DNA from 4 places in the Thioalkalivibrio sp. ALE17 genome. Region 2 is predicted to be linked to each of the others. Evidence: predicted binding sites of a transcription regulator. Region 2 holds the regulator's gene; each other region holds the start of a gene.
The links. The regulator sigma-54, encoded in region 2, starts transcription at its own class of promoters, with help from an activator protein. The targets are predictions, from matches to a motif close to TGGCANGNTNCNTGCTT.

Region 1: the regulator sigma-54 is predicted to act here: its motif matches at 1,401-1,417, upstream of H609_RS0102600 (PEP-CTERM sorting domain-containing protein).
Region 3: the regulator sigma-54 is predicted to act here: its motif matches at 2,040-2,056, upstream of H609_RS0112925 (DUF4168 domain-containing protein).
Region 4: the regulator sigma-54 is predicted to act here: its motif matches at 1,922-1,938, upstream of fliL (flagellar basal body-associated protein FliL).

Annotation. Positions count from the first base shown of each region.
Region 1 covers NZ_AUDT01000002.1:197,919-201,121, reverse strand. Annotated here, with positions in the region: gene tviB (Vi polysaccharide biosynthesis UDP-N-acetylglucosamine C-6 dehydrogenase TviB) at 1-445, shown strand, start outside; gene H609_RS0102600 (PEP-CTERM sorting domain-containing protein) at 572-1,363, opposite strand; gene H609_RS0102595 (VanZ family protein) at 1,582-3,203, shown strand, end outside.
Region 2 covers NZ_AUDT01000003.1:91,554-94,756, reverse strand. Annotated here, with positions in the region: gene lptB (LPS export ABC transporter ATP-binding protein) at 1-431, shown strand, start outside; gene H609_RS0103650 (RNA polymerase factor sigma-54) at 521-2,002, shown strand; gene hpf (ribosome hibernation-promoting factor, HPF/YfiA family) at 2,019-2,357, shown strand; gene H609_RS0103640 (PTS sugar transporter subunit IIA) at 2,361-2,828, shown strand; gene hprK (HPr(Ser) kinase/phosphatase) at 2,880-3,203, shown strand, end outside.
Region 3 covers NZ_KE384405.1:134,051-137,253, reverse strand. Annotated here, with positions in the region: RNA gene H609_RS14105 (RtT sRNA) at 1-127, opposite strand, end outside; tRNA gene H609_RS0112940 (tRNA-Gln) at 166-239, opposite strand; gene rpsI (30S ribosomal protein S9) at 283-675, opposite strand; gene rplM (50S ribosomal protein L13) at 707-1,135, opposite strand; gene H609_RS0112925 (DUF4168 domain-containing protein) at 1,374-1,895, opposite strand; gene H609_RS0112920 (sigma-54 dependent transcriptional regulator) at 2,190-3,203, opposite strand, start outside.
Region 4 covers NZ_AUDT01000004.1:155,420-158,622, reverse strand. Annotated here, with positions in the region: gene fliN (flagellar motor switch protein FliN) at 1-378, opposite strand, end outside; gene fliM (flagellar motor switch protein FliM) at 390-1,364, opposite strand; gene fliL (flagellar basal body-associated protein FliL) at 1,375-1,872, opposite strand; gene H609_RS0105455 (flagellar hook-length control protein FliK) at 2,163-3,203, opposite strand, start outside.

The DNA.
Region 1 (3,203 bases), on a different contig from region 2:
CCCGGAGATGATCCTGGCCGGGCGGCGGGTGAACGACTCGATGGGCGCCCACATCTCGGACAACACGGTGCGGGCCCTGGTGCGCAAGGGCATCAACCCGGTGGGCGCTCGCATCCTGGTGATGGGGCTGACCTTCAAGGAAAACTGCCCCGACCTGCGCAACACCCGCGTGATCGACATTCACGCCACCCTGGCCGGCTATAACGCCGAGGTAACCGTCTTCGACCCCTGGGTGGACCCGGCCGAGGCCGAGCACGAATACGGCATCACCCCGGTGACCGAGACCCCGGACCCGGGGCAGTTCGATGCGATCGTCGTCGCGGTGCCGCACCGCGAGTTCCTGAAGATGGGGATCGAGGCGATCCGGGCGCTGGCACGCCCGGAGTCGGTGATCTTCGACGTGAAATCGGTCTTCCCGAGGGAGACGACCGACCTGCGCTTGTAGCCGCGGTTCGGGGTGCACTCGCAGGGAGGCATCGAATCCATCGCGTTCGGTGTCGCCCCGGTTTTGCGACGAAACGATCTTCGACGGGTGGCGCAGCGCCCGTCGAAGATCTCTGTGGTGGATGTTTCAGCTGCCGCTGTCGGACTGCTTGCGGCGCCAGAGCATCGATCCGGCTACCAGCAAACCGCTGGCAAACAACACCAGCGTTCCCGGCGCGGGAACGGGCTCTCGCTCAACTTGCTCGAGTTCACCGATGGTCATGTTGTCGAAGCTGAAGATGTCGGTCTGCGGGCCTTCGACCAGGTCAAAGTCGAGCGAAGTGAACAGGAAGTCCTCACTTGAGGCGATTGCGCCGAAGTAGAAGACCGAGCCGTCCGTAGACCCGCCGGATCCCACGGTGTGCGGGACGGTTTCCTGGTGGACGCCTCCCGAGCTCAAGTTGAAATTGATCAGCAGTTGCCCGCCGAAATCACCGATGTCGATCCCGTAGAACCCGAAGGCGGCGATGTCCTGTCCGAAGTCCACACCGAATCCGTCGTCTCCCGTCGCATCGGCCCGCCAGGTGTTGGTGCCGGATACGGAATAACGACCGAAGAAGGCGCTGCCCTCGGAGACGGTCTTGATGCGGCCGTCCCCCGTAAGGGTTGCGTCAAGCGTGCCACCACCGAAGCCGGGGAAGGTCAGATTCAGTGGCGCAGTGGTCCCCGTGGCAAAGCCTTCGAAGTCCTCGGTCCCGACGCCACTGAGCGACCCGAGAAAGGCGCTTTCGGCCGCATCGGAGTTGGGGGTCTCAGACAATGGAACGGTCGCCGAGTTGTTCAGGTCCTCTCCGAAATAAGTGATGAACGCGGCCTGGGCCGAGGTTCCAGCCAGCATCGCGCCCGCGGCGATCAGTGCAATAGCGAGTGGTCCTTTCATGCTGCGACTCCCTTGTTGGCATCCTGGGTCCCGTCCGAAGCAGAAATCGTGCCATTGCGCTGCAAGTCACTGACTTGTCGGGATTCAACGGGGCATACGAGAGGGTTTGGCCTTGTCGGTGTAAAGGTTCGTGACGCTTGTCGCGATTCCTGTGCGCTACTGCTCCGCGGACTCCACCGGGTATACAGTGATGACCCGGTCCCATCCCCGAGCGCCGCATGAACGCGATGGCGAATGCAGACGAGCCCTTGTCCCTGCGCACCTGTGCGCTGTGGGCCTGGCTGTCGCTGGGGGCGGCGATCTATCTGACGCTGCTGCCGTTCGAATTCGGCTCGATGAGTCTGGAACGCGCCTGGGAGATCTACCGCGGCATGAGCCTGACCGGCCCCGGCACCAGCGGCCGCCAGCAGTTTATGGCCAATGCCCTGATGTTCTTGCCGCTGGGGTTCTTCTGGACCGCGTGGCTGACCCATGGCCGCCGCAACCGGCTGACGGCCTTTGCGGTGTTCACCTTTGTGGCGGCCCTGGGGCTGGCGGTTACGGCGAGCGTGGAGTTCCTGCAGGTCTGGCTGCCCTATCGGCACCCCGCGGGCGCCGATATTGCCGGTAACTTTTCCGGGGCCGTGGCCGGTTCGCTCGCCTGGCTGGCCCTGCGCGATCCGCTGGTGCGCTGGAGGCAGGTGCTGGAAGGCGCGGGTGCGCAGACCCTGACCGCCGGCCTGGTGGTCTATGCCGCGCTCTACGTGCTGGTTGGCTTCGTCCCCTTTGACTTTGTACTGGCCGCGGACGAGTTGCGGGCCCGGTTGGCATCGGATGCCTGGGGCTGGTGGGTGGCGGCCGGCGCCTGCACTGGCGGCGTTCGCTGTATCAGCTGGCTGACGCTGGAGGTGGTGGTCAGTGTACCGGTGGGCTTGCTCCTGGCGCTTTGGCTGCAGCGGCGCGGAGCTTCGCTGCTAGGGGCCGGGATTCCCCTGGCCCTGCTGCTGGCGGGCCTGCTGGAGCTGTTGAATCTGGCGACTCTGTCGGGGATTGCCGAAGGACGTTCCGTGCTGCTGCGGGCACTGGGGATGGGGATCGGCCTCGTCCTGTTCCGGCGCCTGCCCGCGCATCCCCATGGCGTGATCCGGACGCTGCAGCAGCTCGCCACGCCGTTGCTTGTGACGGGTACCGTTGCCTACGCCTTGCTGCTGGTCGCGCTCAACCACGGCTTCGGTGCGTTTCACGCCGACGGGGAGGCGGCGCGGGCGCAGTGGGCCGACCTGAACCTGTGGCCGTTCTATTACCACTACCACGTGGACGAGATCCACGCCCTGCGCAGTACCGCGCTGCACCTGGCCATGTACGCGCCCCTGGGGATGCTGGTCTGGCTCTGGCAGTTGCGCCATCCATTGCAACCGGCCGCGTTGAACCTGCTGGCCGTCGTCGCGGGGGCGGTGCTGGCACTGGCGGTCGAGGCCGCCAAGCTGTTCGTGGACGGTGCCCGCCCGGACCCGGCCAGCCTGGTTCTGGCCGGGCTGGCGGCCGGGCTCATGGCGGCCTCGCTGCAGTGGCTGGAACGCGCGAGCGTGGCGGGTGTCGCGCAACCGGCCGTCGCGTCGCGAGACGAGCCCCGCAATGCAGCCCCGGGACCGAGCGTTCCCGGCCCCGTCGAGGGCTCTCTGCAGCGGTTGCGGCAGGCCCTTGGCGGTCTCCTGGCTTTGGTGGCCGTGCTGGCGGCGGTGACCTGGCCGGTGGCGCCGGTCGCGCTGGCCGCGGGGTTGCTGGCCTACGCCGCCTTGCTGGCCTGGCGCCCGCAGGCCTGGCTGGTCGTGATGCCGATTCTGCTGGCCACGCTGGACCT
Region 2 (3,203 bases):
TGCAGGCCGTGCTGGAACTGCGTCCCGGACTGGACCGCCACGAACGCCGGCGTATCGGCGACGCGCTGATCGAGGAGTTTCAGCTCGAGACCGTGCGCCACAGCCCCGGGATCGCGCTGTCCGGCGGCGAACGTCGGCGCGCCGAGATTGCGCGGGCCCTGGCCGGTGACCCGCAATTCATCTGCCTGGACGAGCCCTTTGCCGGGGTGGACCCGATCTCGGTGGGCGATATCCAGGATGTAATTCGCCACCTTGCAGCGCGCGGCATCGGGGTTCTGATCTCCGATCACAACGTGCGCGAGACCCTCGGGATCTGCCACAGGGCCTATATTCTGAGCGAGGGGCGCCTGCTGGCCGCCGGGACACCCGACGAGCTACTGGCCGACCCCCAGGTGCGCCAGGTCTATCTCGGCGAGAATTTCCGCCTGTGATGCCGGCACGCGCACAACCCGCGCCGGTGCACAAACCACGAGGCACGATTTAAGATCGCTCTTATGGTCACCCGCGCCCCGCATAGCCAATGCTGAAACCCGGCCTGAATCTTCAGCTGGGTCAGACGCTCACCATGACCCCGCAACTGCAGCAGGCCATTCGCCTGTTGCAGCTGTCCACGCTCGAACTACAGGTGGAGATCCAGCAGGCGCTGGAGAGCAACCCGATGCTGGAGCAGGTGGAGGACGAGGACGAGATGGCCGCGACCGAGCGCCTGGACGCGGAGGGCGAGGTGGTGGAAGGCGACCGCATGGAGGCCACTACCACCAGCGATGACGTGATTCCCGAGGAGCTCACCACCGACAGCCGCTGGGACGACATCTACGAACCGCCGCCCGCCCCCAAGGGCGTGGATGACCGCGACCCACTGGAGAACACCAGTGACGATGACGGCGAGGGCCTGCAGGACCACCTGCTGTGGCAGCTGCACCTGAGCCACCTGACCCCGCGCGACCAGCGCATCGGCGCGGCCCTGATCGACGCGATCAGCCCCGATGGCTATCTCGAAGGCGACCTCGAGACCCTGGCCGAGACCATCAGCCGCGGCGAGGACGAACCCGTCGGCGTGGACGAGGTCGAGGCGGTCCTGCACTGGATCCAGCAATGCGACCCGCTGGGCGTGGGCGCGCGCGACCTGCGCGAATGCCTGGAGATCCAGCTGCGCGAACTGGCCCCGGACGCCCCCGCCCGCGAGGCCGCCCGGGCGATCCTGGAACACGGCATGGACAGCCTGGGCAAGCGGGATTACAAAGCCCTGCAACGCCAGTCGGGTGTGCGCGACCCGGACGAACTGGCGCGCGCCCTGGACCTGATCCGCACCCTGAACCCGCGGCCGGGCGCGCAGATCAGTGCCGCCACCTCCGAATACGTGGTGCCCGATGTCTACGTGCGCCACACCCCGGAGGGCTGGCGCGTGGAGCTGAACCCGGAGATCGCGCCACGCATCCGTATCAACGACCTCTACGCCGGCATGGTGCGCCAGGTATCGGATGCCCGCGACAGCGCCTTCATGCGCGACCAGCTGCAGGAGGCGCGCTGGTTCCTGAAGAGCCTGCACAGCCGCAACGACACCCTGCTGCGCGTCGCCGAGGCGATCGTCCATCGCCAGCAGGGCTTCCTGGAACACGGCGAGGTCGCGATGCAGCCATTGATCCTGCGCGATATCGCCGAGATCCTGGAGATGCACGAATCGACCATCTCCCGGGTCACAACCCAGAAATACATGCACACCCCGCGCGGGGTCTTCGAGTTCAAGTATTTCTTTTCCAGCCACGTCGGCACCAACGACGGTGGCGAGTGTTCCGCCACCGCCATCCGTGCCATGATTCGCGAATTGATCGACGACGAACCCGCGAACAAGCCGCTCAGCGATGCCCGGCTCGCCCAGATCCTGGCGGACCGGGGCATCAATGTGGCGCGTCGCACCGTAGCCAAGTACCGCGAGGCGATGCACATCCCTTCATCCAGCGAACGCCGGCAGATGGCCTCCATGCCCACCGGCCACAAGTAACCAAGGAGTCCCGACCATGCAGATCAACCTGACCGGCCACCATGTGGACCTCACCGACGCCCTGCGCGACTACGTCAACGAGAAGTTCGCGAAGCTGGAGCGCCACTTCGACAAGGTCATCGACGTGCACGTCGTGCTGACCCACGAGAAGACCCAGAACCAGTTCAACAAGGCCGAGGCGAATCTCCAGGTCAGCGGCAATCACATCCACGCCGAGGCCTCCCACGAGGACATGTACGCCGCCATCGACGCGCTGATCGACAAGGTCGACCGCCAGCTGATCAAGCACAAGGAAAAGGTCAAGGATCATCACCGGGCCGAGGGCGCCCAGCGCAACCGCGAGCAGGCCTCCTGACCCATGTCCATTGCCGAGCTGATCACCGCCGAGCGCATCCGCCTGGAGCCGGAATGCTCCAGTCAGAAGCGGGCCCTGGAGGCCCTGTCGGAACTCCTCGCCGGCGGCGGTGATGCCGGCGGACCGGGCAGCACCGCGATCTTCGAGGCCCTGTCCGCGCGCGAAAAGCTGGGCTCCACCGGCCTGGGCCATGGGGTTGCGATCCCCCATGGCCGCCTGGCCGATCTCGAGGCTCCGCGCGTGGCCGTCCTGCGCCTGGAGAGCGGCGTCGACTTTGACGCCATGGACCACGAGCCGGTCGACATCCTGATCGCCCTGCTGGTCCCGGAGGCCGCCACCAGCGATCACCTCGACCTGCTGGCCCAGCTGGCGCGCGGGCTTTCGCAACCGGACACCATTGCCGCCCTGCGCCGGGCCGGCGATGCCGCCAGCCTGGAACAGGAACTCGTCCGCCGCTTCCGCGAGGGCTGATCCCGTGCGCCCCGCACCCTGCCACGCCACCGATCCCCGCCGGCCCTGCTCATGAACGAGGCACTGGGCGAAGGCGGGATTGCCCGCGACATCAACGTGGAGAGCCTGATCCAGGCTATGGGCAACCGCCTGGATCTGCGCTTCGTGCATGGCGAGCACGCCGCCCCCGACCGCAAGCTGGTCGGCGAGGACGGGGATGACCTGCCACTGGCCGGCCACCTCAACCTGATCCGCCCCAACCGCATCCAGGTCATCGGGGACTTCGAGGCCCGCTACATCGCCGGCCTCAGCGACGACCAGCGCAACGACCTGATCCTGGAGATGGCCCGCACCGGCACCACCGCGGTGATCTTCGCCGAGGACACCTGCCCGTTC
Region 3 (3,203 bases), on a different contig from region 2:
GGGACCAGGATTACTCGGCGCTACGCGCCTCGCCCTGCGGGCCAGCGCCGCAAGCGGCGCTGTTCGGCTCGGCTTCGCCTCGCCGTCGAACCTTGCAGGTTCTCATCCTGGAAACTTCCATCTATCCATGAAAAAAGGCCCCACAAGGGGGCCTTCTTCCATGGATGGCTGGGGGACCAGGATTCGAACCTGGGTTGACGGAGTCAGAGTCCGTAGTCCTACCGCTAGACGATCCCCCAGTAAACCGGATCGCGTGCGTCCCGCAGAAACTCGAGGCGAATTTTAACGCTTCGAGTACTGGGTTGCACGACGGGCCTTGCGCAGGCCGATCTTCTTCCGCTCCACCTCGCGGGCATCGCGGGTCAGATGACCACCACGACGCAGCGGCGAGCGCAGCTCTTCGTTGTACTGCACCAGGGCGCGGGCAATGCCCAGGCGGATCGCACCGGCCTGGCCGTTACCACCACCGCCCTCGACGGTTGCGATCACGTCGAAGTTTTCGGTGGACTCGGTCGCCTCCAGCGGCTGGCGCACGACCATGCGCGACGTCTGGCGGCCGAAGAACTCGTCCAGCGGCTTCTGGTTAACCGTGATGTTGCCCGTACCCGGGCGCAGGAAGACGCGCGCAGCGGCGGTCTTGCGGCGGCCGGTGCCGTAATACTGATTGGTAGCCATTCGGATCGATTCCCTTGCTGATTCTGGCGGCTCAGACTTCGAGCGGCTGCGGCTGCTGGGCCGTATGCCGGTGTTCGGTGCCGGCGTAGACCTTGAGCTTCTTGAACATGGCCCGGCCAAGCGGGTTGCGCGGCAGCATGCCCTTCACGGCAAGCTCCAGCACCTTCTCCGGATGACGCTCGATCATCTGGGTGAAGTTGGCTTCCTTGATGCCACCCGGATAACCGGTGTGGTGGAAGTACTTCTTGTCCATGGCCTTGTTGCCGGAGACGCGAATCTTCTCCGCGTTGATCACGACGATGTAGTCGCCGGTATCGACATGCGGCGTGTACACGGGCTTGTGCTTCCCGCGCAGACGGCGTGCGATCTCCGTGGCGAGTCGGCCGAGGGTCTTGCCGTCGGCGTCGACGAGAAACCAGTCGCGTTCGACTTCGGCCGGCTTGGCGCTGATGGTACTCATGATGTTCGATGCTCCGAGGTCGGGGCGATTCAGAAAGCGCGCAAGAATAACGCTTCCCTTCACCCGATTCAAGCAAAAGGGACAATTCGCGAGACGGGCCGCGCTCGACGTCCACCGGAGGCGACGTGGCGGGCCGGGGCCTGCGCGAGCGCCCTCCGCACATAATAAAGGGGCCGCCCCGAAGGGCGGCCCCCCTTGCAGGCCCCGGGCGCAAGGCCCGGGGCGGCACACAACCCGTTTACAGCTGAGCTTCGGCGCGCTCCTGCACTTCCTGCATCAGCTCGGGGTCGTTCTGCAGGGCCATGGCGACTTCGTTGTATTCCTCGACGCTCATGCCCGTGTCTTCCACGGCGCTGACCATTTCGTCCTGAGCTTCCTGCTGCATGGACTGCGCCTCGGTCTCGTCCTCGGCGTTCTGCAGGCGGTCAGCGAAGTCCTCGCGCACTTCCTGCACCGCGACGAAGGCGGTCACGAAGGTGTCAATGTCCTCTTCGCTCAGGTCCACCTCGGGGGCTTCCTGCATCGGGGCTCCGCCCTGGGCCGCGCCACCCTGGGCGCCACCCTGCGGCGGCTGGCCGCCCTGGGCACCGCCGCCGGCGCCGGCACCGCCTTCCTGGGCCGGGGGCTGGCCACCCTGGGCGCCGCCCATGTCGCCACCGCCGGCGCCGCCTTCGGCACCACCATACTGCGCGGAGGCCGCGCCACCGACGGCAAACAGGGAAGTCAGGGCCATCGCGAGGATCGTCTTGCGCATATTCATCATGTTGCTCCTTTTCCTTTGGTTCGATCGGATCTCGCGGCCGACCGGGACCCGCTCGAGGCGCCCCCGGTCCAGCCGCGCCGCAACCGTGTGAGGAGGAATGAGCCCGTGCGGGCTGCGCTTCTCCGATTGCTGACTGAGAAGGAGCAGGCATCGTGCCAACAATGGCAACCGGGGAGACATTCTATAGGAATCAGATGGTTAGGACTGAATCAGCTGACAGGGCGTCCGCCGACGGCGGGATTGTGAATGGGTCATAATGACACATGGGTCAGCTCGACCCGGGTCAGGATGTCACGACGGGTCGGATTCACCGAGCTTGCGGTAGAGCGTCTTGCGTCCGATGCCGAGGATACGCGCGGCCCGCTGCTTGTTGCCGTCCACGTGCTCCAGGACCCGCTGAATGTAGTCGCGCTCGCGCTCTTCCAGCGTCGGCCATTGGGTGTCGTCGCCGACTCCCGCTACGGGTAACACCTCTGCGCCGGCACCACCGGCGGCCACACCCGCATCTTCGCCGCCGATCGCGAACACGCGTTCCGGCAGGTCCCGGGTCTCGATCACCTCGCCCGTGGCCAGGGTGGCGGCGCGCTCGATGAGGCTGGCCAGTTCGCGTACGTTCCCGGGGAAGGGGTAGCGCACCAACGCGCGCAAGGCCTCCGGGCTCAGACGCCGCTCGGGCAGGCCTCGGGCCAGGGCCTGCTGGCGCAGGAACTGCAGGGCCAGGTACTCGATATCGTCACCGCGTTCTCGCAGCGGCGGGATCTCGATCCGGAAGGTCTCCAGACGATAGTAGAGATCCTCGCGGAAACGGCCGTCGGCCATGTGCGCCTGCAGGTCCTGGTGGGTGGCCGCGACGATACGCACATCCGTCTCGATCTCCTCGTTGGCGCCCACCGGGCGCACCCGTCCGTCCTGCAGCAGGCGCAGCAGCTTGCTTTGCATCGCCACCGGCATCTCGGCGATCTCGTCCAGGAACAGGGTTCCCCCATGTGCCTCGGTGAACAGTCCTCGACGGGCACCCTTGGCCCCACTGAAGGCACCCGCTACATGCCCCAGCAGCTCCGACTCCAGCAGGGCCTCGGGGATGCCGGCGCAGTTGAGCGCGACGAACGGCCCTTGCGCCCGGTCACTTTCCGCGTGCAGCGCCCGCGCCACCAGCTCCTTCCCGGTCCCGGACTCGCCGGTAATCAGGACGCTGCCGTCGGCGGCCGCGATCCGCCGGATCAGGTCGAACATCTGCAGCATGGCCGGACTGTGTCCCTGCATGCCATGAAACCCGTCGGCCTGGGCGAGCACCTCGCGATAGCG
Region 4 (3,203 bases), on a different contig from region 2:
GATCTCCATGGAGATGGTCACCGGTACATCCAGGACCATCTCCAGGTTCAGCTCCTCCCCGTCGCCCTGCACCACGCCGGAGAGCTGCTCCGGCTGCAGGGCCTCCGCGCCCGGGTCCGGCTTGTGCTTGCGTTCCCGCTTCTCGGCCTTCGGCGCTTCCTGCGCCGGGTCCTCGGACGCCCCGCCCTGTGCCTCGTTCAGCAGCGCGTCGGGGTCGGCGGCTGCCTCGCCATCCTCGTCCTTCTGCTCCGCCAGGGCGGCCGCCCACTCGTCGGCCAGGGCCTGGTCATCGGAACCGCCCTCCGTCTCCGGATTCTCGGCGGCGGCCTCCGCGTCGGGGCCGGGGGTGTCCTGTTTGGGATCGTCGGTGTCTGCCATGCTGCGGCCCTCTATCGTTTGATGATCCGTTCCGAAATCTGGATCGCATTCAGCCCATTGGATACGCCGAACTTCCCGCGGAACATCGGGATGTCTTCGACCTGCAGGGAAATCTTTTCGGGGAGATCAACCGGGATGATGTCGCCCGGCTGGATATCCAGCAGCTCGCGCACGGTCACCTCGGTCTCGGCCAGGATGGAGCTGATCTCGACCTCGGCGGTCTGGATCTCCTCCTGGAGTGCGTGCATCCAGCGCTGGTCCACGTCGGAGCGGTCCGACTGGATACCGGTATCCAGCTGCTCGCGGATCGGCTCGATCATCGAGTACGGCAGGGTCACGTGCAGGTTGCCGCCGCCCCCGTCGAGCTCGATGTGGAACTCGCTGATCACCACGATCTCGGTCGGCGAGACGATATTCGCGAACTGCGGGTTGACCTCGGAGTTCAGGAACTCGAACTCCAGCTCCATGACCGGCTGCCAGGCCTTCTGCATGTCCTCGAACGCGCCTTCCAGCACGCCGTGCACCACCTTCATCTCCATCGGGGTGAAGTCACGCCCCTCGATGCGGGTGTAGTAGCGCCCGTCGCCGCCGAAGAAGTTGTCCACCAGGATGAACACCAGCTTCGGGTCGAACACAAACAGCCCGGTACCGTGCAACGGATGCGCGCGCACCAGGTTCAGGCTGGTGGGCACGAACAGCGAATGCATGTACTCGGAGAACTTGGTGATGCGGGTGCCGACCACCGAGATCTCGGCGGAGCGACGCAGCACGTTGAACAGACGGACCCGCAGGTGACGCGCGAAGCGCTCGTTGATCATCTCCAGCGTGGGCATGCGCCCACGCACGATCCGGTCCTGGGTGGCGAAGTTGAATTCGCGTGCCTGGCCATCACTCGGATACGGGTCTTCGGTCTCGACGTCGCCCTCGTCCACGCCGTGCAGGAGGGCATCGATCTCGTCCTGGCTGAGGATATCCGTCTGTGCCATGACGGGGCTCCTACTGCATCACCAGTTCGTTGAACAGCACGGCCTCGACCGCGTCCGGGGCATCGCGGGAACGCAGGATCCCGGCGATCGTCTCTTTCAGCTCTTCCGCCAGGGCCTCCTTGCCCGCGCGGGTATTGAGATCCTCGTAGCGCTGTTCCGCCAGGATGCCCAGGAGGTCGTTTCGGATTGCCGGCAGGTGCCGTTCGAAGGCCTCGGCGACCGCCGGGTCATGGGTCACCAGCGACAGTTCCGCGCGCAGGTAGCGGATGCGCCCCGGGGCCTCGATGTTCACCGTCATCGGCTCGAGGCTGGTGTACAGCCGCTCGGGCGGGCCGGCTTCGACCTGCTCGGTATCGTCACCGTCCGCCATCAGGAAGAACCAGGCGGCGGCCGCACCGCCGGCTACGAGAAACAGGACGACCAGGATCAGGACGATCAGCTTGCCCTTCCCGCCCTTCTTCGGGGCGCCGCCTTCGTCGTCGTCCAGATTGACTTCCTTCTCTGCCATATCGCACCCGCTGTCCGGTAAACCGAGGATTCGTTCTCGGTACAAACCTTAGCAAGGCTGATGCCAGAAGTCGTTTTAGTGTTTTTAATCCGTCAGTTACGGGTGGTCACTGGCGGTTTTCCGGGGCAAACGCGGGCGCGGAAAACATGAAGAACGTCAAGAATCGGCCGCCCGGCCGCCGTGAAAGACGGAATCTTGGCGGCACACGGGAACAGGGAGAACCCGGCATCAGCGCAGGAACGAGCCGGCAGCCACGGCCACAGGCCGCGGCTGCCACCGGGCCGGAGGGATCAGGCAAACAGGTCCAGGCGCCGGTTCAGCATGGAGAGCGTGCTGCCATCGGCGGCCTCGCGGTCCTCGGCCTCGGCGGCCTCGTCATCCGCCGCGAGCGCCGTCTCGCCGGCCTCCTGCTCCGCCTGCTCCTCGGCCGCGTGGTCGGACACGGTCGCATCGTCCAGCATCAGGCCGCTCTCGGCCAGGCTGTCACGCAGGCGCGGCATGGCCGCCTCCAGCACCTCGCGGGTCACCGGATTGGCACTGATGAACTGGATACTGGTGCGATCACCCTCGACCAGCACACGCACATCCAGGCTGCCCAGTTGCGGCGGGTGCAGCTTGAGTTCGGTACGCCCGCCCTGCGCCTGGGCCAGCATGCGAACCTGGTCGGCCAGCTCCCGGGCCCCGTTGGGCTGCTGCAGGAGTCGTGTCAGATCGAGGCGCGGCAGCGCCCGCGCCCCGTCCGTCCCTTCGGCCTGCCCGAGCCCCTGGGCCGGCAGCACCCCGCTCAGGGGGTCGGAACGGCCGCGGCGCGCCTCGTCACCCCCCTGCCCCATCCACTGGGCGAGGATCTCCAGGACGTTGTCGCGGGCCATGCCTCCCTGCGCACCCATCACGTCGGGCTTCAGGGCAACCGCGCCATCGCGTCCGGCGTTGGCCTGGGCCGCTTCGACGAACAGCCGCATGACCGCGGCCGGCAGCGGCTTCACCGGCAGGGCCCGCTCCTCGCCTCCTCCCCGGGCGGGGGTACCTTCGGCGCGGGGCACCTCGGCTCGTCCCGGTTCCTGGGTCGCAGCCATCAGCGCGGCGACCGGCAAGGCATTGCCACCCCCTTCGGGATCCGCGGCCAGGGGCTGCCCGTCCAGCAAGTCCTGGAGTCGCGCCAGCATCGCCTCCAGGTCCAGGCCTTCCAGTTCCTCGCCGGGAACGCCCAGGCTGGCCAGCAGCGACTCCATCTGGGGCTCCAGGATGGCCAGGAAGTCCTCGCCGTCCTGGCCCTTGAGGCGGCCTTGCAGGCCTTTCAGGTCGTCCAGGCCCTGCATCGAGCTGCCACC